Regions from separate parts of the Pseudomonas sp. NPDC096950 genome, predicted to be linked through region 2. Evidence: predicted binding sites of a transcription regulator. Region 2 holds the regulator's gene; each other region holds the start of a gene.
What was found. The regulator sigma-54, encoded in region 2, starts transcription at its own class of promoters, with help from an activator protein. The targets are predictions, from matches to a motif close to ANTGGCATNNANNTTGCTNT.

Region 1 (7,487 bases), on a different contig from region 2:
ACGCCACTGACCAGACTGACCGTTACCGCGCTGTCCGAGCCGGAGTAATCGATGATATCGATACCGCTCGAACCATCGAGCTGGTCTGCCGCTGCGCCACTGATGAAGGTGTCGTTGTAATTCGAACCCTGGATATTTTCGATGCCGACGTAGGTATCACCTGCGGCAATGCCGGTGTGCACGCCGGTCTTGGTGTTGATCGTCAGCCCGGAAACACTGTCGTAGTAGCTCGCGGTATCAATGCCAGCCCCGCCAATGAACTGGTCTGCACCTGCGCCGCCCATTAGATAATCATTATTTGCCCCACCGGTAATGACGTTGTCCAACGCGTTGCCATAACCCGTGAAGGAACTCGTGCCGACGTAAGTCAGGCGCTCGACGTTTGCCGCGAGGGTGTAGTTGAGGAGGATCGTGCGCACTTCGTCATTACCACCGCCCACTGCTTCGACGACGTTGACCGAAGTGCCGTTGACGTAATAAACGTCATCACCCGCGCCACCGTTCAAGGTGTGGCCGCTGGTCTGGGCGGTGAGGGTGTCGTTGTAGGCCGATCCGATCACCGTTTCGATGGAGGTCAACGTATCGCCTTGAGCGTCTCCACCAAGACCGGTACCAGTCACCAGATTGACGGTCACCCCAGCAGTCGAATTGGCATAAGACGCTGTATCGATCCCGTTCCCGCCATTCAAGACATCCGCCCCTGCCCCGCCATCCAGCAGGTCATTGCCCTCGCCACCACTCAGCGAGTCATTCCCCGCAAACCCGTACAGCTCATCCGCCGCTGTCGTGCCGACCAGAGTGTCCGTACCCGATGTTCCGTTTATTACAGCCATTTTTTCTTCCTTGCCTTTTTGATGAATCGGTAGCCAACACGAAGCCATAGCGGCGCCTCATCCTTCATGGACGGCCCGCTGAACGTGATCATTAGTTGGTTTGAGCAGATAAGACAGGGCGCTTCCAGCACCGGCCTTGAACATCGATTTCCCCAGCGTGCCCGGCACCGGCGCCAGCCTTTGAGGCTTCGCCGGTTGGACAGTGGAAATCGTGACACGCGCGGGATAGATACCCGCGCCTCGCTTCAGTTGGAGCACCCGTGCGGACGCACTGACGGCTTTATGACTATTCACTGTGCTCCATCCTTGTGGAGTGCATCGCATCCATTTCGCCGAAGTCTGCTCCGGCCAGTTTACGCAGGCCGCATGAAAGTTTGACGCTTGCTGACCTTCGCCCGCCGAGGCTGCAAATTCCGCACCACAGAAGCCGACGAACGGTAGAAATCTCAATGTACGCCTTTACATCGCGCATAAAAAAGCCCCTCTCGCGAGGGGCTTTTGGTAAAGCACTACAACCCAACCAATATCAGGTCATCTGAATGATGGTCTGCATGATGGTGCTCTGGGTGGAGATGGTCTTGGCGTTCGCCTGGTAGTTGCTCTGCGCCTTGATCAGGTTGACCAGTTCGTTGGTCAGGTTGACGTTGGACTCTTCCAGGGAGTTGGACTGGATAGAACCCAGAGTGCCAGTTTCCGGCGCGTCGTAGCCCGGGATACCCGAGGCGAACGTCTCTTTCCAGCTGGTGCCGCCGATCGCTTGCAGGCCTTGTTCGTTGGTGAAGCTGGCCAGCGCAACCTGGCCGATGGCCTTGCTCTGGTTGTTGCTGAAGTTGGCGAACAGGGTGCCGGTGCCGTCGATGGTCAAGTTGGTGATCTGGCCAGTGGCGTAACCGTCCTGGGTCGGGATGGAACGCGCGGTGTCTGCGTTGTACTGGGTGGTATTGGCCATGGAGATCGTCACGCCTGCCGGGTTGGCCGCCGCGCCGTTGGCCTTCCAGACGCCGTTGGTCACAGTGCCCGGTACCCAGCTAGTCATTTTCAGGTCGCTGCTGATGACCGGTGCACCAGGTGGTGCCGGAGTGCTGACCTGAGTCAATTTACCATTGGTGTCGAACGACAGCGTCGAGGCTACCGGCGGGGTCGCTGCAGCGGTTGGATCACTGCCGGTCGCATCCGGGTTACGACCATCCACCAGGGTGTAGACCTTCCAGGTGTTGGAACCGGTTTTCACCATGTACTGATCCATGGTGTGCTGGTTGCCCTGGCTGTCATAGATCGGGGTGCTGAACGACTTGGTATAGGTCGCCGTCAGTGTCGGGTTGAACTTGCCAGCCGGGACAGTATCGTCGATGACCGGAGCCGTCGAGTTCAGGTTGATTGTCGAAGTCACGGTCGAAGTGGTCTTCGGCGCCAGGTTCGAGGTGTCGAGTTTCAGGTCAGTCAACACGCCGTTGATGATCTTGCCGTTGGCATCCACGCCGTAGCCTTGCAGGCGGGACGTGTAATCGGTGTTGGTGATGAAACCGTCCTTGTCGACCTTGAACGTACCGTTACGGGTGTAGGACGTCGCACCGTTGTTGCTCAGGGTGAAGAAGCCCGAGCCGTTGATGCCCATGTCCAGCACGTTACCGGTGTTGTTGATGTCACCTTGGGTGAACTGCTGGGAAACGTTGGCCAGGCGCACACCGCTGCCGACCACTTGGCTGCCGCTGCCGAGCTTGGTCGCCGAGTAGACGTCTTCAAATTCGGTACGGGAGGATTTGAAACCGGTGGTCGCGACGTTGGCGATGTTGTTACCGGTCACGTCCAGTTGTTTGTTGGCTGCATAGAGACCGCTAAGGCCGATATTGAAAGACATATTCCACTCCTTTGTGCCGGGTTAGTCGGCTCTATATACCAATGGTTTGAACTTTGGACAGGGCGACCGGGCCCAGGCCTGCGAGGTTGAGCATCAGCTCGCCGCCGGTCTGGCTCAGGGTCACGCTGTTGACGGTAGCCGGCAGGTACACCGCCAGGTCCGTCGCCGTGCCGTTGATCGGTGCACTGGCCTTGATGGTGTAGGCGCCGACCGGAACGGGGTTGCCGCTCGAATCCTTGCCATCCCAAGTGAAACTGGAACTGCCGACCGCGCGGGTGCCCAGGTCGATAGTCCGGACGGTCTTGCCGTCTTTGTCGGCAATGGTCACGGTGCCGCTGGCGATCGACGAGGTCAGGTTCACCGAACCGTTCACAGCTTTGGTCGGATCATCGACCTGGATATTGTTGGTCTGCACGATCACGGAACGGCCAACCAGGGACGACGCCTGCAACGCTTGCGAAGAGCTGTAGTTGCCGGCAATCGAGCTGACCGTGCTGTTGAGCGTGGTGATGCCTTCCAGGCTGCTGAACTGGGCCAACTGGGCGACGAACGCACTGTTGTCCTGCGGGTCCAGCGGATTCTGGTTTTTGAGCTGTGTGACCAGCAATTGCAGGAACGCATCCTTGCCCAGCGTCTGGCCGCCCGTCGCGCTGTTAGTCGCGGAGGCAATGCCGCCCGACGTGGAGCTGCTGGACTTGACGGAAGAGTTCGCCAGGATGTCGTTGATGCTGAGGCCGCTGGTGGAATCGGTAACACTCATCTGAGTCGCCCCTTATCACTGACCGAGGGTCAGGACCTTCTGCATCATGGTTTTGGCGGTGTTCATCATTTCAGCGTTGGTCTGGAACGAACGGCTCGCGGAAATCATGTCGGCCATTTCTTCGACGACGTTGACGTTCGGGTAGTAGACGTAGCCCTTGGCATCGGCGGCCGGGTGGTTCGGCTCGTAGCGTGCTTCAAGGTTGCTCTGGTCTTCGACCACGCCCAGCACTTGCACGCCTTGGCCGGCGGCGTCCTGGCTCTGGAACAGCGAATCGCTGCCGCCGTTCTGGCCGCCCTGGAACATGGTGGCGAACACCGGGTGACGGGCGCGATAGGTCTGGTCGATGCTCGACGAGACGGTTTCGGCGTTGGCGATGTTCGAGGCCACGGTGTTGAGGCGCGTGGTCTGGGCACTCATGCCGCTACCGGCAATGTTGAAAACACTGGCAAGGGACATGACTTACTCTCCACGCAGGGCTGAAACCAGCCCTTTGAATTTGCTGTTGAGCAGGGTGAAGCTGGCCTGGAAGCCGACGGCGTTTTCCGCGTAGTTCGACTGTTCCAGTTGGGCGTCCACGGTGTTCTGGTCGATCGACGGTTGCATCGGCGTGCGATACAGCAGCGACTCGTCGCCATTGCCCAGGCCTTCAGCTTCGATATGACGGCTGTTGGTCATGTTCAAGGCGAAAGTACCGCTCTTGGTTTTCTCGTTCTGTGCGGCAAGCACTTTGGAGAAGTCCAGATCCCGAGCCTTGTAGTTCGGGGTGTCGGCGTTGGCGATGTTGTTGGCCAGGACTTCGGCACGCTGGGCGCGGAAGCCCAGGGCTTGTTCGTGGATACCGAGCGCTTTATCGAAGCTGATGCTCATGTCGGGAAACCTTCGGGTGACCTGATTTTTCGTAACTTGAACATAGCAAGCCGCGTGCCAATTCAAAAAACGCCGTAAACCGGGGCTTTGCGGGCATCGGCAAAGCGGCAATGCCAGAAAAGCGGCAACGGGTTTCCGCCGCCTGCCGCTTTTCTGCCGCTTTGCCATCGGCAACGACTTTGCCTTGTGAGAGCAGGCTTGCTCGCGAAGGCGGTGTATCAGTCGGCATATGCTTTGACTGATAGGCCGCTTTCGCGAGCGAGCCCGCTCCCACATTTGGTAGGCGGTGTTTATGGGAAATGAGCAGGCAAAAAAAAACGGGAGCCCCTGAGGACTCCCGTTTTTTGATGCCGCCAAATATCACTTCGCCTGGTAAATGATCCCCGGGCTGCACTGGACCATCTGGTAATGATCCGGCAAACCGTTCAGCGCTTCGGAAGCGCCGAGGAACAGGTAACCACCTGGCTTCAACGTGCTGTGGATTCGCAACAGGATGTCTTTCTTCACCTCCGCGGAGAAGTAGATCAGTACGTTGCGGCAGAACACGATGTCGAACTTGCCCAGGGCGGCGTAGCTATCGAGCAGGTTGAACGAACGAAACTCGACCCGGCTCTTGATCGGCGCCTTGATCGCCCAGCGCCCCGGCCCTTTCGGATCGAAAAAACGCTGCAGGCGTTCCGGCGACAGACCGCGACCGATCGCCAGGCTGTCGTACTCGCCGGTCTTGCAGTTGGTCAGCATGGTGCCGGACAGGTCGGTGGCAACGATCTGCACGCCCATCTTCAACTGGCCCATGTTGGTCCGCTCGAACTCGTCGATCGACATCGACAGCGAATACGGTTCCTGTCCCGACGAGCACGCCGCCGACCAGATGCGCAGGCGTTGACCGGGAGCAGCCTTGATCGCTTCGGGCAGTACCTTGTTCTTCAAGACTTCAAACGGATAGGTGTCACGAAACCACAGGGTTTCGTTGGTCGTCATGGCATCCACTACCATCTCGCGCAACCCGCTGCGCGGCTGGGTCTGGATGCGCTGGACCAGCTCACCCAGGGATTTGATGCCCTGCTGTTCCATCAGTTTGTTGAGACGGCTCGAGACCAGATATTGCTTGTTTTCACCGAGCAAAATGCCACAGGCTTTTTCCAGGAAGACCCGGAACTGTTCGAAATCCAAATTACCCGTAGACAAAGATACCGCCTCTTAAATCGTGTTGACCGCCAGGGGCAAAAGGCCCCTAGCTGATATCTGCTGCTTTGATCCGGTCGACTACCCGGGATGCCAGGTCATCAGGACGGAATTTGGCAAGGAAGTCATCGGCACCGACTTTCTTGACCATCGCCTGATTGAATACACCCGACAACGAAGTATGCAGGATGATATGAAGCTTTTGCATGCGCGGGTCAGCGCGGATCTCGGCCGTCAGGGTGTACCCGTCCATCTCCGGCATCTCGATGTCGGAAATCATCATCAGGAACTCTTCTTCCGGCTTCTTGCCCTCGTCGACCAGTTTGCGCAGGTAGTCCAGCGCTTGCCGACCGTCGTTCAACGCCACCACTTCGACACCGATCGTCTGCAGGCAACGCGTGACCTGCTTGCGCGCCACCGACGAGTCATCGACCGTCAGCACCCGCAAGGACAACGCCTTGTGCTGGGTTTCGACGTCGACCACACCGACCGAAATCGCTTCCGGCGTTGGCGCCACCTCCGCGAGGATCTTCTCGACGTCGATGATTTCGACTAACTGATTGTCGACCCGAGTCACAGCCGTGAGGTAGTGATCGCGCCCTGTGCCCTTGGGTGGCGGATGAATCTCCTCCCAGTTCATGTTGACGATGCGCTCTACCGACCGGACCAGAAAACCCTGGGTCTTGGTGTTGTACTCCGTGATGATCACGAAGGGATTGCTTTGATCTTTAAGTGCACCGGCACCGGTCGCCATCGCCAGATCAAGGATCGGGATGGTCGCCCCACGAATATTTGCCACACCGCACACGACGGGACTGGACTTGGGCATCAGAGTCAGTTTGGGGCATTGCAGCACCTCACGAACCTTGAACACGTTGATCCCATACAGCTGCTGGCCGTCGAGACGGAACAACAACAGCTCAAGGCGATTCTGCCCTACCAGTTGCGTGCGCTGGTTTACCGAATCCATTACACCAGCCATGCCCAGACTCCTACACCAACAACGCTAAGTTGTGTTGCGACGCACATTCATCACTAAACGGCACGGCGCTTGCTTTTTAACCCGTATGAACGAACAAACGACATTTTTCCGACACCTGACATCAAACTACCGCAAATTGCTTTGCGTGGTGTCGGCTGTTTGCCTGTTGCCCCTTGGCAGCCCTGCCGTTGCTGACGCGGTTACCTTGCCTGACATGCTTATCGGCGTCACTCAGGGCTTTCTTGAATTCACCGTAGAAGACTATCTGGCCACCAGTCAAACGGAAGGTCGCTATGAAATCGAGGTCAAACAGCTCGATCCGCGCTTGCGCATGCCCATGTGCGACAAGGAATTGACAGCCTCTTTGGAGAGCCCGGCCACCCCGATCGGCCGGGTCACGGTCAAGGTCCGCTGTGAGGGCAGCTCCCCGTGGACAGTGTTCGTGCCCGCTCAAGTGCGCCTGTTTCGAGACGTTGTTATCACCACTCGCCCACTCAAGCGCGCAGGCATTATCGAACCCGGCGATGTCGCAATGCGCGAGCGCGACATCAGCCTGATCAACCAGGGGTATTTCACCTCGGTTGACCAGGCAATTGGACAGAAACTTACCCGACCAACGGTAGGCGATCAGGTGATAACCCTGGTTCATCTGGAACAGGCGGAAGTCGTGCGCAAAGGCGACCAGGTGGTGATTACCGCCCGCAGTGGTACGCTCAGTGTGCGCATGCCGGGCGAAGCCCTCTCCAATGGCGGCCTGGCCGAACAAATACGGGTGAAAAACCTGAATTCGATGCGGGTCATCAAGGCGCAAGTCACCGCGCCGGGACAAGTGGAAGTGTCCATGTAGGGACCTGGCTATGGCGCTCTGGCAGGCTGTTACCTAAACTGTGCCCATGCAGCGCTGGCGCATGCAGCTCATTGCTTAAATGAGCCTAAAGTTTTCGCAGGTATTGCCGAAAACATGGCAAGCGTCCAAATACCCAGAGGTTTTTTTATCAT
Region 2 (7,487 bases):
GCGTACTTGTGAGCCTACTATGTTTATTCTGAGCAAAAAGTTTCGCAGATTCGTGCTGTTCGGTTGCATCGCTGCGATATTCGCCGCGGTCGGCTACTGGAACATCAGCCCGGAACGCTTCCTCGACAAGCCGGTCGTCAAGGTCGATGAAAGCGCGATTGACTATTACGCACTCAACGCCCACAGCGTTCAGTACCTGCCCGACGGCGGCCTGCAATATGACCTGACGTCCGACAAGGTCGAGCACCTGAAGGCGACCGACGTGTCGTTGCTGACCAACCCCGACCTGAATATGTACCGCGGCACTGAATTCCCGTGGCATGTCACCAGTTTGCGCGGCGAAGTGAACGCAGACGGTACTCAGGTTGAGCTGATCGACTCGGTACGTATCGCACGCACCGATGAACAGAACCGTGAATTGATTGTTACCAGTACCCGCATGACGGTGTTCCCGCAGCAGCAATATGCGCAGACCGATCAACCCGTTAGAATCGACGGCGCTGGCGGTGTATCGACTGGCAACGGAATGAAAGCGTATTTGAAAGAAAGCAGGATACACCTGCTATCGAACGTAAGAGGACAGTATGAGGCTCGTTAAAACTCTCCCTATTTTGCTCAGTCTGGGCGCAGCACTGGGAAGCGTGAGCGCCTGGGCTCTGCCGAACGATCAAGAGCAGCCTATCCGCATTCAGGCCGACGATGCCCAACTGGACGACAAGAATGGCGTTGCCACCTATAAAGGTGACGTGATCATTACCCAGGGTTCGATGAAGGTCACCGGCAACACCGTGACCATCACCCGCACCCCGACCGGCGACATCGATGTGGTGACCTCGGTGGGCAACCTCGCCTACTTCGAGCAACTGCAGACCGCTGGCGACACCAAGCCTGTTCAGGGCTGGGGCGTGACGATCCAGTACCACGCCGCGCAAAACCGCGTCGTGCTGATCGATAAGGCCAAGGTTGTCGACAAGGACAACAACACCACCCAGGGCGAGAAAATCGTCTACGACACGGTCAAGAAGCTGGCCAGCGCCGGTCGTGCCACGGGCAACAAGGTTACCGAGGCGCGTCCGCGCATCGACATGGTGATCCAGCCGAAGCCGAAAACCGACCAGAAAAAGGCCAATTAATGGCAACTCTGAAAGCTCAGCATCTGGCCAAGAGCTACAAGAGCCGCCAGGTCGTGCGTGATGTCAGCCTGTCCATCGACAGCGGTCAGATCGTCGGCCTGTTGGGCCCGAACGGCGCCGGCAAGACCACCTGTTTCTACATGATCGTCGGCCTGGTACAGGCCGATCAGGGTCGCGTGCTGATCGATGACCTGGACGTCAGCCACCAGCCGATGCACGGTCGTGCCAAGGCCGGTATCGGCTATCTTCCGCAAGAAGCGTCGATCTTCCGCAAACTGTCGGTGGCCGACAACATCATGGCCATCCTCGAGACCCGCAAGGAACTCGACAAGGCCGGTCGTCGCAAGGAGCTGGAAAGCCTGCTGCAGGAATTCCACATCAGCCATATCCGCGACAACCTGGGCATGAGCCTGTCCGGTGGCGAACGCCGCCGGGTGGAAATCGCCCGCGCACTGGCGACCAATCCGAAATTCATCCTGCTCGACGAACCATTCGCCGGTGTGGACCCGATTTCGGTAGGCGACATCAAGCAGATCATCCATCACCTCAAGGCCAAGGGCATTGGCGTGCTGATCACCGACCACAACGTCCGTGAAACCCTGGATATCTGCGAAACCGCCTACATCGTCAACGATGGCCAACTGATCGCCGAAGGTGACTCTGCCACCATCCTGGCCAACGAACTGGTCAAGGAAGTGTATCTGGGCCATGAGTTCCGCCTTTAAGCACTGAGGTGTCTGGCTGGTTGGCAGAGCGCTTGTCTCGATAAAAAATCAATAGTTTTTTATTGTTACAGCGCTCTAGGCAAACGCTGCGGTTTCGGGCATATAATTTGCTTAAGTTTGGCGCTCCGGCGCCCTGTAGTGGATGGCGCATGCGCGCCGGCGAATAAGGTGTTAAGCCCCTGCCATGAAACCATCGCTAGTCTTGAGAATGGGCCAGCAGCTGACGATGACACCTCAGCTGCAACAGGCCATCCGCCTGCTCCAATTGTCGACCCTGGACCTGCAACAGGAAATCCAGGAGGCCCTGGAGTCCAATCCGATGCTCGAACGCCAGGAAGAAGGCGACGACTTCGATAACGCCGACCCCTTGGCCGACAAAGCCGAACAGCAACCCAACGCCGATGTTTCGGAACCCTCCTACCAGGAAACCGCCCCGACGGTGGACAACCTCGAGGAAGGCGACTGGAACGAGCGCATTCCCAACGAACTGCCCGTCGACACCGCGTGGGAAGACGTCTACCAGACCAGCGCCAGCAGCCTGCCGAGCAACGATGACGACGAGTGGGATTTCACCACCCGCACATCCGCTGGCGAAAGCCTGCAAAGCCACCTGCTGTGGCAACTGAACCTGGCGCCGATGTCCGACACCGATCGCCTGATCGCCGTGACCCTGATCGATTGCATCAACAATCAGGGCTACCTGGACGAAACCCTCGAGGAAATCCTTGAAGCGTTCGATCCGGAACTGGACATCGAACTGGACGAAATCGAAGCCGTCCTGCACCGCATCCAGCAATTCGAACCGGCCGGCATCGGCGCCCGCAACCTGGGCGAATGCCTGTTGCTGCAATTGCGCCAACTGCCCGCCAAGACGCCTTGGCTGGCCGAGGCCAAGCGCCTGGTCACCGATTACATCGACCTGCTCGGCAGCCGCGACTACAGCCAGTTGATGCGCCGCATGAAGCTCAAGGAAGATGAACTGCGCCAGGTCATCGAGCTGGTCCAGAGCCTGAACCCGCGTCCGGGCTCGCAAATCGAGTCCAGCGAAGCCGAATATGTCGTTCCCGACGTGATCGTGCGCAAGGACAACGAACGCTGGCTGGTGGAGTTGAACCAGGAGTCGGTGCCACGGCTGCGGGTCAACGCCCAGTACGCCGGTTTCGTACGCCGCGCCGACACCAGCGCCGACAACACCTTCATGCGCAACCAGTTGCAGGAAGCCCGCTGGTTCATCAAGAGCCTGCAAAGCCGCAACGAAACCCTGATGAAAGTAGCCACCCAGATCGTCGAGCATCAGCGCGGCTTCCTGGAATACGGCGACGAAGCGATGAAGCCGCTGGTCCTGCATGACATCGCCGAAGCGGTGGGCATGCACGAATCGACGATTTCACGGGTAACCACCCAGAAGTTCATGCATACCCCTCGGGGCATATATGAGCTGAAATACTTTTTCTCCAGCCATGTCAGCACCTCTGAAGGCGGTGAATGCTCGTCCACAGCGATCCGCGCGATCATCAAAAAACTGGTTGCCGCGGAAAATCAGAAAAAGCCGTTGAGTGACAGCAAGATCGCTGGTTTACTGGAGGCACAAGGCATTCAGGTGGCTCGCCGCACCGTCGCCAAGTACCGCGAGTCCTTAGGGATCGCGCCTTCGAGCGAACGCAAGCGGTTGATGTAAGCCACAGCACAGCGTTCCAGTGGCAGGTACCTCTACCTGCCGCTTTATGCACTGGCAACGAAGGAGAAGCTGTATGCAAGTCAACATCAGTGGACACCAACTGGAAGTGACCGAACCCCTGCGCGCCTACATCGGCGAAAAGCTCGAGCGATTAGAGCGGCATTTCGACAAGATCACCAACGTGCAGGTGACGATGACGGTCGAGAAGCTGAAGCAGAAAATCGAAGCCACCCTGCATATTCCCGGCAGTGAAGTGGTCGCCAACGCGGAACATACCGATATGTACGCGGCGATCGACTCACTCACCGACAAGCTGGATAAACAACTCAAAAAGCATAAGGAAAAGACCCAGAGCCTCCTCCAGGGCGCGACCGGTCGTTAACACTCCCAACCCATGATCCGACTTGAAAACATCCTGACCCCCGGCCGTTCCCTCGTGAACGTGCCGGGCGGCAGTAAAAAGAAAGCCCTCGAGCAAATTGCCAACCTGATCGCCCGGGAAGTGCCGGATCTGGAGATGCAAGATGTCTTCGAGGCTCTGATTGCCCGTGAAAAACTCGGTTCCACCGGTTTTGGCAACGGCATCGCCATCCCTCACTGTCGCCTCAAGGGTTGCAACTCGCCGATCAGCGCTCTGATGCACCTTGATGCACCTATCGATTTCGACGCCATCGATGGCGCCCCGGTTGACTTGCTGTTTGTCCTGCTCGTCCCGCAAGCCGCCACCGATGCGCACCTGGAGTTGCTGCGCCAGATCGCCAGCATGCTCGATCGCAAGGAAGTGCGCGAAAAACTGCGCAGCGCCCCGAGCAACGAAGCCTTGTATCAGGTTGTCCTGGACGAGCAAAACGGTCACTAATCATGCGCCTGATCATTGTCAGTGGCCGTTCCGGCTCCGGTAAAAGCACCGCGCTCGATGTCCTTGAGGACAACGGCTACTACTGCATCGACAACCTGCCCGCCGGCTTGTTGCCGGAGCTGGCCGAACGCGCCCTGATTCATACCGAGCTGGCACAACCGCTGGTCGCCGTGTCTATCGACGCGCGCAACCTGCCCAGCCACCTCTCGCGCTTTCCCGAATTACTTGAAGAAGTCCGCAGCCGGCATATCCAGTGCGATGTGCTGTACCTGGACGCCGATGAAGAAACCCTGCTCAAGCGTTTTTCGGAAACCCGTCGCCGTCACCCGCTGAGCAATGCCAATCGCTCACTGGCCGAGGCGATCGAGGACGAAACCCAGCTGCTGGGTCCGATTGCCGACCTGGCCGACCTCAAGGTCAACACCACCAACCTGAACCTGTACCAGCTGCGCGACACCATCAAGTTGCGCCTGCTGAACCAGCCGGAGCCCGGCACTGCGTTCCTGGTGGAGTCTTTCGGATTCAAGCGTGGCATGCCGGTGGATGCCGACGTGGTATTCGACGTGCGCTGCCTGCCTAATCCCTACTGGAAACCGGAGCTGCGCGCACAATCCGGACTCGATCAACCGGTGGCCGAGTACCTCGCGGCACAACCGGACGTCGAAGAGATGTTCCAGGACATCTACAACTACCTGTTCAAGTGGCTGCCCCGCTTCGCCGCCAGCAACCGTGCCTACGTCACCATTGCCATTGGCTGCACCGGCGGTCATCACCGCTCCGTCTACCTGACCGAACGTCTGGGCCAAGCTCTGCAACAATCCCTGAAGAACGTCCAGGTTCGCCACCGCGACCTCAGCTAAAGGATTCACAACGCGATGCCTGCTCTGGAAATTGAAATCATCAACAAGCTGGGCCTGCACGCCCGGGCTTCCGCGAAATTCGTTGGCGTTGCCGGTGAGTTCAAGGATTGCACGATCCGGGTCGGACGCAATCCCGAGTCCATGGTCGACGGTAAAAGCATCATGGCCATGATGATGCTCGCGGCCGGCAAGGGCACCATCATTCACCTGAAAACCGAAGGTGAGCAGGCTGACGAAGCCTTGCAGGCATTGGTGGATTTGATCAACGACTACTTCGGCGAAGGCGGTTAAGCACTCGCTAGGCGAGTGCCGTATCCATCACCATCATCAAGCAAAACCCCATCAACAACCCCAGGCTGGCCAGTTTGTCGTGACCATTGCGTCGCGACTCCGGGATGACTTCATGGGTCACCACCAGCAGCATTGCCCCGGCCGCCAGCGCCAGACCCAACGGCAACAGCAATTCAGCCAGGCTCACCAGCCACGCACACAACAGCGCGAACACCGGCTCCACCAACCCTGATGCCGCACCGATCAGGAACGCCTTGACCCGCGACATCCCCGCCCCGGCCAACACCAACGCAATCACCAGTCCTTCGGGCACATCCTGCAAGGCGATGCCCATGGCCAGACTGTCGGCGTCCGGCATGCCGCCACCCGCCGATACCCCGACCGCCATGCCCTCGGGAATGTTGTGGGCGATGATGGCGAAGACAAACAGCCAGATTCGCGGCGGAATCACTGGCCGTTCCAGCGTGCCGACCAGCATTTCCGGGCTTGCTCCAGAGACTTTACGGTCCACCAGAAACAGCCCGAACGCGCCGAGCATGATGCCGAAGCTGATCAGACCGCTAGCCGCCCAAGGCGTCAGCCCCAGGCTTTCCGCCGCGGAAATGCCCGGCACGATCAACGAAAACGCCGTCGCCGCGAGCATTACCCCGGCACCGAAACCGAGCAAGGTATCGCTGAGCGCCTGGGGCATGCGCCGAATCACCAGCACCGGCACCGCGCCCAGCGCTGTACCCAAGGCGCAAATCGCCCCGCCTTGCAGCGCGCGCAGCAGCTTCGGCTCCAGGTCCAGCCATGCCAATCCCTGGGCACCCAACAACGTCATACCCGCCAGCAGTAACAGCGATCCCAACGCGTAACGAAACATTCGTCCGCTGCCGATCGCCAGTGTTTCAGTGCCCATAGTCAGCCTTGGATTGTTTTTATAGATGACTTAAACCAGCGCAGCCTGATAGCGCGCCGCGACTTCAGGCCAATTGATCACGTTGTAGAACGCGTTGATGTATTCCGGACGACGGTTTTGATAACGCAGGTAATAGGCGTGCTCCCAGACGTCCAGGCCGAGGATCGGCGTGTTGCCGTTCATCAATGGGCTGTCCTGATTGCCACTGCTTTCCACGACCAGGGTCTTTTGCGGCGTAACGCTCAACCACGCCCAGCCACTGCCGAAGCGGGTCAGCGCGGCTTTGGTGAAAGCGTCCTTGAAACTGTCGAGGCCGCCCAGTTGTTCCTCGATGGCTGTGGCCAGCGCACCGTCAGGTTTGCCGCCGGCGTTGGGCGCCATGACTTCCCAGAACAGCGAATGGTTGGCGTGGCCGCCGCCCTGGTTGATCACCGCGGCGCGCAGTTTTTCTGGTAATTGCTGGACGCTGGCTACCAGTTTTTCCACCGACCACTCGGCGAACTCGGTGCCTTCGACGGCCGCGTTGAGGTTGTTGATGTAGGTCTGGTGGTGCTTGGTGTAGTGGATTTCCATGGTTTGCGCATCGATATGCGGTTCCAGGGCGTCGTAGGCGTACGGCAAGGCAGGCAAGGTAAAAGCCATTTCAATGGACTCCATGTTGAAGAGGGACAGGCTGATGCCGGGGCGACGCAGCATCCATGTGCAGCAAACGATGGGTGCGCGGGTATTCGCCGTGCTCACTGATGAAATTCAGCAGTTCGACGTAGGTTTTGCTGCTCTGGCGCAGCGCAGCCTCGCGCAAGGCCGGGGCCAGTCGCGGGTCCTGCATGGTCTGCAACAACCGTTGATGGATGGCGCACATGTACTCGGCGCTCTCCTCCGGCTGGTTCAGGCGCAAGTGCAGGTCCGCCAGGTTGTGGTGGGAAATCACGCAAGCGGCCACCGCTTCGTCGGCATCCGCCCAGCGCTCGAACAACACCTGGGCCAACGCCAGTGCCTGCAAGTAAGCCTCGCGGGCATCGACGAACTCGCCCAGCATG
Region 3 (7,487 bases), on a different contig from region 2:
AATATCAGCCCCGAGCAATGGCCGTTCGAAGTCGCCAGCATCAAGCGCATGGCGCCCGTCGCCCAGCGCTTCCCTGCCCTGCTGCCCGATACTGCGTTGAAGGCGGACGATCCGGTGAACCAGGGCTTTGCCTTGTTCCAGAAGAATTGCCTGGCCTGCCATCGACTCAATGGCGCGGGCGATGCGCAGTTCGGGCCGGACCTGAATATCCCGTTCAACCCCACCGAGTATTTCGGCGCGGATTTCCTCAAGCGCTACATTCGTGATCCGCAGAGTTTGAGGCAGTGGCCGCAGGCGAAGATGCCCGCGTTTTCAGAGCAGGTATTGCCGGCGGGGGATCTGGATTTGTTGGTGGGGTATTTGAAGCATATGGCAGGGCGTAAGGTTAAGCCTTGAATGAAATTAGTTGATCGTTCCCACGCTCTGCGTAGGAATGCCTCAATGGACGCTCTGCGTCCGCTTTTTTGGACGCGGAGCGTCCCGGGCTGCATTCCCACGCAGAGCGTGGGAACGATCCGCGCGCGGGTTATTGCTGCTGGACTGAGATCACCGGCGCAAACACCGGCGTCGGCGATACAAACACCTTTGCATGCATCTGCTCGCAGCCACCGCCCCGACGCATCCCGCGCACCGGGCAGGCATCCAGGTAATCCAGGCCTACCGCCAGTTTCAAATGGCGCTCCGGCCGGGCCAATTGGTTCGTCACGTCAAAGCTGTACCACGCGTCATCCAGCCAGGCTTCGGCCCAGGCGTGGCTGGCCAGGTGTTCGCTGTTCTCACTATACAAATATCCCGACACATAACGCGCCGGAATGCCCAGGCTACGGGCGCAGGCGAGGAACGCATGGGTGTGGTCCTGGCAAACACCGGAGCGCCCGGCAAAGGCTTTGGCCGCGCTGGTGTCCACTTCGGTGGAGCCCGGCGTGTAGGTCATGTGCTGATTCAAGCCCTGCATCAAGTCAATCAGCGCGGTGCGATCCCGACGTTTTTTGCATTCCTTCTCCGCGAACGCACGCAAGGCTTCGTCGGCTTCCGTCAGGCGGGTGAAACGCAGGAACGGCAGCGCCGACTGGCTCTCATGCTCGGCTTCACTCAATTCATCGATATCGACCTGGCCACGGGCACCGATGATGATCGCTTCATGGGGCTCGTCCATGGTCAGCACATGCAGGATGTTGCCGAACGGATCGAGCTGCGCACGCACCGGGCGCGGCAGGTCGAGTTGCCAACTGAGCACATGCTGGCGCTCGCTGTCGTGGGGTGTCAGTCGCAAGTACTGGATGCTCGCCCGCACCTGATCTTCGTAGTGATAGGTGGTCTCGTGGCTAATGGAAAGTCTCATGCAGCCTCCAGGTAGGAACTGTGAATGGCGTTGCCCAACTGGCGCACCAGCGGGATGAACTCGGTCAGCCAGGCGTGCAGGCCTTCGTCGAGAATTTCGGAGATGCCGGTGTAGCGCAGGCGCGCGTCCATTTCCGCCGCCAGGCGTTGCGCGGGACGGCCGTTGGCCCCCGGCAACTGGGCGAGGATCTGGTCGATTTCTTCGGTGCAGGCGCGCAACGAACGCGGCACGTCGGCGCGCAGCAACAGCAATTCGGCGACATGCCGGGCGCCGGGCGCATCGCGGTAAATCTCGGTGTAGGCCTCGAAGGAGGACAACGCCCGCAGCAACGCGCTCCACTGGTAATAGGCGTGCGCCGTGCCATCGCTGACCGCTTCGGCCTGATCGCCGGCCATTTCGTAACGAGCGTCGAGCAGGCGCAAGGTGTTGTCGGCCCGTTCGATAAACGTGCCCAGTCGAATGAAACGAAACGCATCGTTACGCATGATGGTGCCGTAGGACGCGCCGCGAAACAGATGGGAACGTTCCTTGATCCACTCGCAGAAACGGCTCATGCCGTAACGACTCAAGCCCTGCTCCGCGATCCCGCGAATTTCCAACCAGGTGGCGTTGATGTTTTCCCACATGTCGGCGGTGATTCGCCCACGCACCGCATGGGCACTGGCCCGCGCCGAACCGAGGCAGCTGTAGATGCTCGCCGGGTTTGCCGCGTCCAAAGCGAAGAAATGCAGCAGCCGTTCGGCATGCAGTTCGCCGTGGCGCTCCAGGTAATCGTCCAGGGTGCCGGTGATCAGCAGCGGCATGGCGAGTTCGTGCAGACCGTCGCCACGGCCATCCTGCGGCATCAGCGACAGCGAATAACTGATGTCGAGCATCCGTGCGAGGTTTTCCGCCCGCTCCAGGTAACGCGACATCCAATACAAATCCGAGGCAGTTCTACTTAACATGGCAGGCTTCCTTCAATCCTCGACCACCCAGGTGTCCTTGGTGCCGCCGCCCTGGGAGGAATTCACCACCAGGGAGCCTTCACGCAGGGCAACACGGGTCAAACCACCGGGCACAACCCGGGTTTCGCGGCCAGACAATACAAACGGACGCAGGTCGATGTGGCGTGGCGCGATGCCGTTTTCGACAAAGGTCGGACAGGTCGACAGGGACAACGTCGGTTGCGCGATGTACGCGTGGGGCTTGGCTTTGATCCGTGCGCGGAACGACTCGATTTCCGCCGCCGTCGCCGCCGGCCCCACCAGCATTCCGTAACCGCCGGAGCCCTGGGTTTCCTTGACCACCAGGTCGGGGAGATTGGCCAGGACGTGGGACAGTTCTGAAGGGTTGCGACACTGGAACGTCGGCACGTTCTTCAGGATCGGCTCTTCATCCAAGTAGAAACGGATCATGTCGGTCACGAACGGATACACCGATTTGTCGTCCGCGACCCCGGTGCCGATGGCATTCGCCAGCACTACGTTGCCGGAGCGATAGGACGACAGCAGCCCCGGCACGCCGAGCATCGAGTCCGGGTTGAACGCCAGCGGATCGAGGAACGCATCGTCGAGGCGACGATAGATCACGTCCACGGCTTTCGGCCCATCCGTGGTGCGCATGAACACCTTGTCGTCGCGCACGAACAGGTCCGCGCCTTCCACCAGTTCCACACCCATTTCCCGCGCCAGAAAGGCGTGCTCGAAAAACGCGCTGTTGAAACGGCCAGGGGTCAGCACCACCACGCTCGGGTTATCGATCGGGCTGGAGCTTTTCAGGGTGTCGAGCAACAGGTTCGGGTAGTGATCGATGGGCGCAATGCGTTGCGCCGAGAACAACTCGGGGAACAGGCGCATCATCATCTTGCGGTCTTCGAGCATGTAGCTCACGCCGCTCGGTGTTCGCAGATTGTCTTCGAGCACGTAGTACGTGCCGTCGCCATCGCGCACCAGATCGACGCCAGAGATGTGGGAATAGATATCCCGGTGCAGATCCAGCCCTTGCATCGCCAACTGGTATTGCTCGTTGGCCAGCACTTGCTCGGCCGGGATGATGCCGGCCTTGATGATGCGCTGCTCGTGATAGAGGTCGGCGAGGAACATGTTCAACGCCTTGACCCGCTGGATGCAGCCGCGTTCGACGATCCGCCATTCGCTGGCGGGGATGCTGCGGGGAATGGTGTCGAAGGGAATCAGGCGCTCTGTCCCCTGCTCATCACCGTAGAGCGTGAAGGTAATCCCGGCACGATGGAACAGCAGATCGGCCTCGCGTCGCCGTTGTGCCAAAAGCTCGTCAGGCGTTTCGGCCAGCCAACGGGCAAACTCCCGATAATGCGGGCGGACCAGGCCGCCGGCATCGTACATTTCATCAAAATAGGTGCGGATCATGCCGTACTCCTTGTCACCCGGACATCTAGGCTTCGCAAGGCCCGTGCCATCGGCATAAACGCTTTGATTTCAATCAGTTGGATAATCGCCCCAAAAGCACCGCACCAATCCTGTGCGGCAAACGCCCCAACCCGATCGCCCCCGCTTCATTGCGAAGCAATGTTGTCGCCTATCACCAGCATAGTCAGAGTTGATTTCACTGCCCGGGAGTTGGTGCGGATAATCGGCGCATTCGTTTCAAAACCTCTCGAACTTCCCTTTGGCCGCCTGTTCAGGCGGCTTTTTTTTGGGTTTTTGAAACGTTGTGAATCAAAAGCAAGATCAAAAGATCGCAGCCTCGTTTCACTCGACAGCTCCTACAGGGGGTTGGGTAAATCGTAAAAACGAAAACGGCCAACCCGAAGGTCAGCCGTTAGTGAATGTTGTCGCTGTTCATAGTGTTATGCGAGTAGCCCTCGTACCTCCTGTTTGACGCCCCATCCTTCGATGATCCCGCCCAGAGGTTCGACCACGGCCTCGAAGTCCTGCTCAAAGTCGCCGATGCCGTCGTAGGTGGCGTACATCACTTTGCTCAGTTCCAGATGCCACGCGCCGTCGTCGCGCACGCTGATCTGGGCATTCAAGGATTCACCACAAAAATGACCTGCTGCCCTGCGTGCCCGCTCCTCGTCCGGGAAAATCGCGTAGAACTCGATGGGATGGAATCTTGAAAAGTCGAAACCGCCTTCCTTCATGCGGCGCAGTACGCTGGTACTGATGTCTTCTTGATAGGCTGTGCTCATGAATCGTCCTCCTAAAACCATATGGATAGACTTTCCGTACTCCCGACGCCCGCAACCGATTGGTGGAGGCGATACGGCAACCAGGTTGCCGCCGGGGTTTAAGCATGTAGCTGACAAGACCAGACCTTAGCGATCCGTTCGCTGATCTCGCTTGCAGAGTAGCCCCAAGTCGGAGCTGCTGCCAAGGTCTGGATGTGAATGAGACAGGTGAGGTTCAGACAGGAGTAATGCCGAGGATTTGAATGCTGTTCTGGGTCTTGAGACTTTTTACGCTGGCGTCATCGGTTCGCCCTTCCAGATCGTTCAGATCCAGTTCGGCAGCGACTGGCAGGAGCCGGGCCTTGATGAGTTTGGCCGCGTGCTCGTTATCCGGGCACTCGTCGCACTCAAAGACTTCATCGAGCGTTTCGCCGTGATCATCCACGAAAGTGATCTTCCACTTTTGCATCAGTGCCTCCTCGATCAAACCCGCAAATGGGCTTACAACTATCTGGACTTTTGGCCTGACTGATCGTTCCAACGAATTACCTGATACACCCTCTAAAAAACACCACGCCCCATTGCGGGAGCGGGCTTGCTCGCGACGGCGTCGTGTCAGTCGACATTAATATTGACTGACACACCGCTTTCGCGAGCAAGCCCGCTCCCACAAGTAGGTTGTGGATAACTTTTTAGTCGTTACTTGGCTTGTTGATCGCGTTCAGCACGTATTGCGGCATGGCGAAGGCACCGATGTGGATTTCCGGGTTGTAGTAGCGGGTGATGATGCCGCTGCCGGCGAAGCGCTGTTGCAGGGTTTCCCGGGACAACTTGCGGTAAGCAGTGTTGGTCGCGCCCCAGGCGAACGTCATCGCGCCGCCGATGTAGGTCGGCACGGCCGCCTGATAGAAGTGCCAGTCCGGGAACAGGCTGCGCAGGCGCCCGGCGGTGGTCTGCACTTCGCCCAGCTGCATGAACGGCGTGCCGTTCTGGGTCACCAGGATGCCGCCTTCGTTCAGGCAGCGGTGGCAGGCCTGGTAGAAGTTTTCCGAGAACAGCACTTCGCCCGGACCGATCGGGTCGGTGGAGTCGGAAATGATCACGTCGAATTTTTCGGTGGTGGTGGCGACGAAACGCATGCCGTCGTCGATCACCAGGTTCAGCCGTGGGTCGTCGTACGCCCCCTTGGAGTGGTTCGGCAGGAACTCTTTGCACATGTCGACCACGGTGCCGTCGATCTCGACCATGGTTATGTGCTCGACGCTGCCGTGCTTGGCCACTTCACGCAGCATGCCACCGTCGCCACCGCCGATGATCAGCACACGCTTGGCGGAGCCATGGGCGAGGATCGGCACGTGGGTGAGCATCTCGTGGTAGATGAATTCGTCGGCTTCGGTGGTCTGGATCACACCGTCCAGCGCCATGACCCGGCCCATGCGCGGGTTTTCGAAGATCACCAGGTGTTGGTGCTCGGTGCGCACTTCGTGCAGCAGTTTTTCCATGCGAAAACGCTGGCCGTAGCCTTCGTAGAGGGTTTCCAGGTATTCGCTGGTCTTGGTGGTGGTCATGGGAAGTGCTCCGATGAATGCGGCGGCAACGGACGGTTACCCGCCCATGATGGCCAATCGAAAGGCTCGATTGCCCGGGAAAGGCGCGCATTCTACGTTGCGGAACATGACAGGTCGAACGTCACTTGCTGACACGCCACAATCCCCTTGTGGGAGCGGGCTTGCTCGCGAAGGCGGCTTATCATTCAACATCACAGTTGACTGACACTCCGCTTTCGCGAGCAAGCCCGCTCCCACAGGTTCTGTGTTCCTACAGGTAAACAGGATTCACCTGTCAGATGCGGACATTACCCCGTGGCCCGGCGATGGCCCAGATGATCAGGCCCAGTACCGGCAGCAGCAGGATCAGCAGCACCCAGATGATTTTCATCCCGGTTTCGGCGCCACTTTTCAGCACGTTGATGATGGCCCAGATGTCCAGGGCAAGAATGATCAGGCCAACCAGACCGTTAAAACTGGAACCCATGGTGTCGCTCCCAAGATAGTGGCATGCAGTCTTAGGATAGTCGGCCCCTGCAAGGGTTCCGTTTTATTCCATTAAACGTGGATCGCCACTTTCAGGGCTTCCAGGGAAGGTGCGGCGGCGATGCCGACCTCGGCGCACAGTTCGAGTACGCGGGGCACGTCGTTACCGTAGACCAGCACCACTTGCAGTTCATCGTCGAGCAACTGGCTGAAGTTCAGCAGCGTGTAACCGCCGTTTTCCTTGTTCATGCTGCCCATCTGCACCTGGATGCGATTGAGCGCGGTCAGGGCTTCGGTCTTGGCCAGTTGCTTGGGCTTGATGTTGAAATCAACACCCGGGCCGAACGAGGCAACGATTTGCGCGAACAGATCCACGTAGGTGTCGGCCTGGAACAGCACGGTTTCCGGCAGGCTGCCCACCACGACCCATTCCCCCAACGGCATCGGGAAGGTGTCGTCGTAGTTGATGTCCGGATTGGCTGTCAGAAAAGCCTGCGGATCAGCGTAGGCCTGGGCCGCTTCGTCAGCGATCTTCAGGATTTCGTCATCGCCCATGCACCCGGAGCTGATTTTGCTGATGAGTTCGACGAGTGCGGTTTTCATGGGGATGGATCCTGTAGCGAGGGAAATTTTAGGGCGCGAAGGATAACCCATTGATCGCGTTTGGCCCATTCGCGAGCAAGCCCGCTCCCACAGGGAAACGCATTTCCAAATGTGGGAGCGGGCTTGCTCGCGAAGACGGACTATCAGCCCATCAGTTTCTCAAGCTGAGCAGTGGTATCCACGGCCCCCATGGTCTTCGCCGCATCCAGCGCAGTCACGCCATTGGCGTCCTTGGCTTTCGGGTCGGCGCCTTTGCTGATCAGGTAGTCGACGATTTCAACGCGGTTGAACATCGCCGCCATCATCAGCGCAGTGCGGCCATCGAACGACGAACCTTCCACTTGCGCCCCGCCGTCGACCAGCGCCTTGACCACCGCCA

Region 1: flgB (flagellar basal body rod protein FlgB) is a predicted target of sigma-54. The motif match lies at 4,364-4,383, and genes of this name have one in related genera.
Region 3: ACIQY3_RS16300 (circularly permuted type 2 ATP-grasp protein) is a predicted target of sigma-54. The motif match lies at 3,743-3,762, and genes of this name have one in related genera.

The regions. Positions count from the first base shown of each region.
Region 1 is NZ_JBIWEL010000045.1:910-8,396, forward strand. Features, by position in the region: partial or broken gene ACIQY3_RS33850 (beta strand repeat-containing protein) at 1-833, opposite strand, end outside; gene flgE (flagellar hook protein FlgE) at 1,360-2,691, opposite strand; gene flgD (flagellar hook assembly protein FlgD) at 2,723-3,451, opposite strand; gene flgC (flagellar basal body rod protein FlgC) at 3,467-3,910, opposite strand; gene flgB (flagellar basal body rod protein FlgB) at 3,914-4,321, opposite strand; gene cheR (protein-glutamate O-methyltransferase CheR) at 4,682-5,509, opposite strand; gene ACIQY3_RS33880 (chemotaxis protein CheV) at 5,556-6,488, opposite strand; gene flgA (flagellar basal body P-ring formation chaperone FlgA) at 6,574-7,335, shown strand; gene flgM (flagellar biosynthesis anti-sigma factor FlgM) at 7,486-7,487, shown strand, end outside.
Region 2 is NZ_JBIWEL010000011.1:88,095-95,581, reverse strand. Features, by position in the region: gene ACIQY3_RS18135 (KdsC family phosphatase) at 1-12, shown strand, start outside; gene lptC (LPS export ABC transporter periplasmic protein LptC) at 26-598, shown strand; gene lptA (lipopolysaccharide transport periplasmic protein LptA) at 585-1,133, shown strand; gene lptB (LPS export ABC transporter ATP-binding protein) at 1,133-1,858, shown strand; gene ACIQY3_RS18115 (RNA polymerase factor sigma-54) at 2,043-3,536, shown strand; gene hpf (ribosome hibernation-promoting factor, HPF/YfiA family) at 3,610-3,918, shown strand; gene ptsN (PTS IIA-like nitrogen regulatory protein PtsN) at 3,931-4,395, shown strand; gene rapZ (RNase adapter RapZ) at 4,398-5,255, shown strand; gene ACIQY3_RS18095 (HPr family phosphocarrier protein) at 5,271-5,546, shown strand; gene ACIQY3_RS18090 (ZIP family metal transporter) at 5,554-6,447, opposite strand; gene ACIQY3_RS18085 (superoxide dismutase) at 6,478-7,089, opposite strand; gene ACIQY3_RS18080 (hypothetical protein) at 7,091-7,487, opposite strand, start outside.
Region 3 is NZ_JBIWEL010000009.1:115,141-122,627, reverse strand. Features, by position in the region: gene ACIQY3_RS16315 (c-type cytochrome) at 1-396, shown strand, start outside; gene ACIQY3_RS16310 (transglutaminase domain-containing protein) at 527-1,342, opposite strand; gene ACIQY3_RS16305 (alpha-E domain-containing protein) at 1,339-2,289, opposite strand; gene ACIQY3_RS16300 (circularly permuted type 2 ATP-grasp protein) at 2,302-3,711, opposite strand; gene ACIQY3_RS16295 (ribonuclease E inhibitor RraB) at 4,152-4,493, opposite strand; gene ACIQY3_RS16290 (hypothetical protein) at 4,708-4,941, opposite strand; gene speE (polyamine aminopropyltransferase) at 5,165-6,040, opposite strand; gene ACIQY3_RS16280 (PLDc N-terminal domain-containing protein) at 6,315-6,506, opposite strand; gene ACIQY3_RS16275 (hypothetical protein) at 6,578-7,108, opposite strand; gene ACIQY3_RS16270 (ankyrin repeat domain-containing protein) at 7,252-7,487, opposite strand, start outside.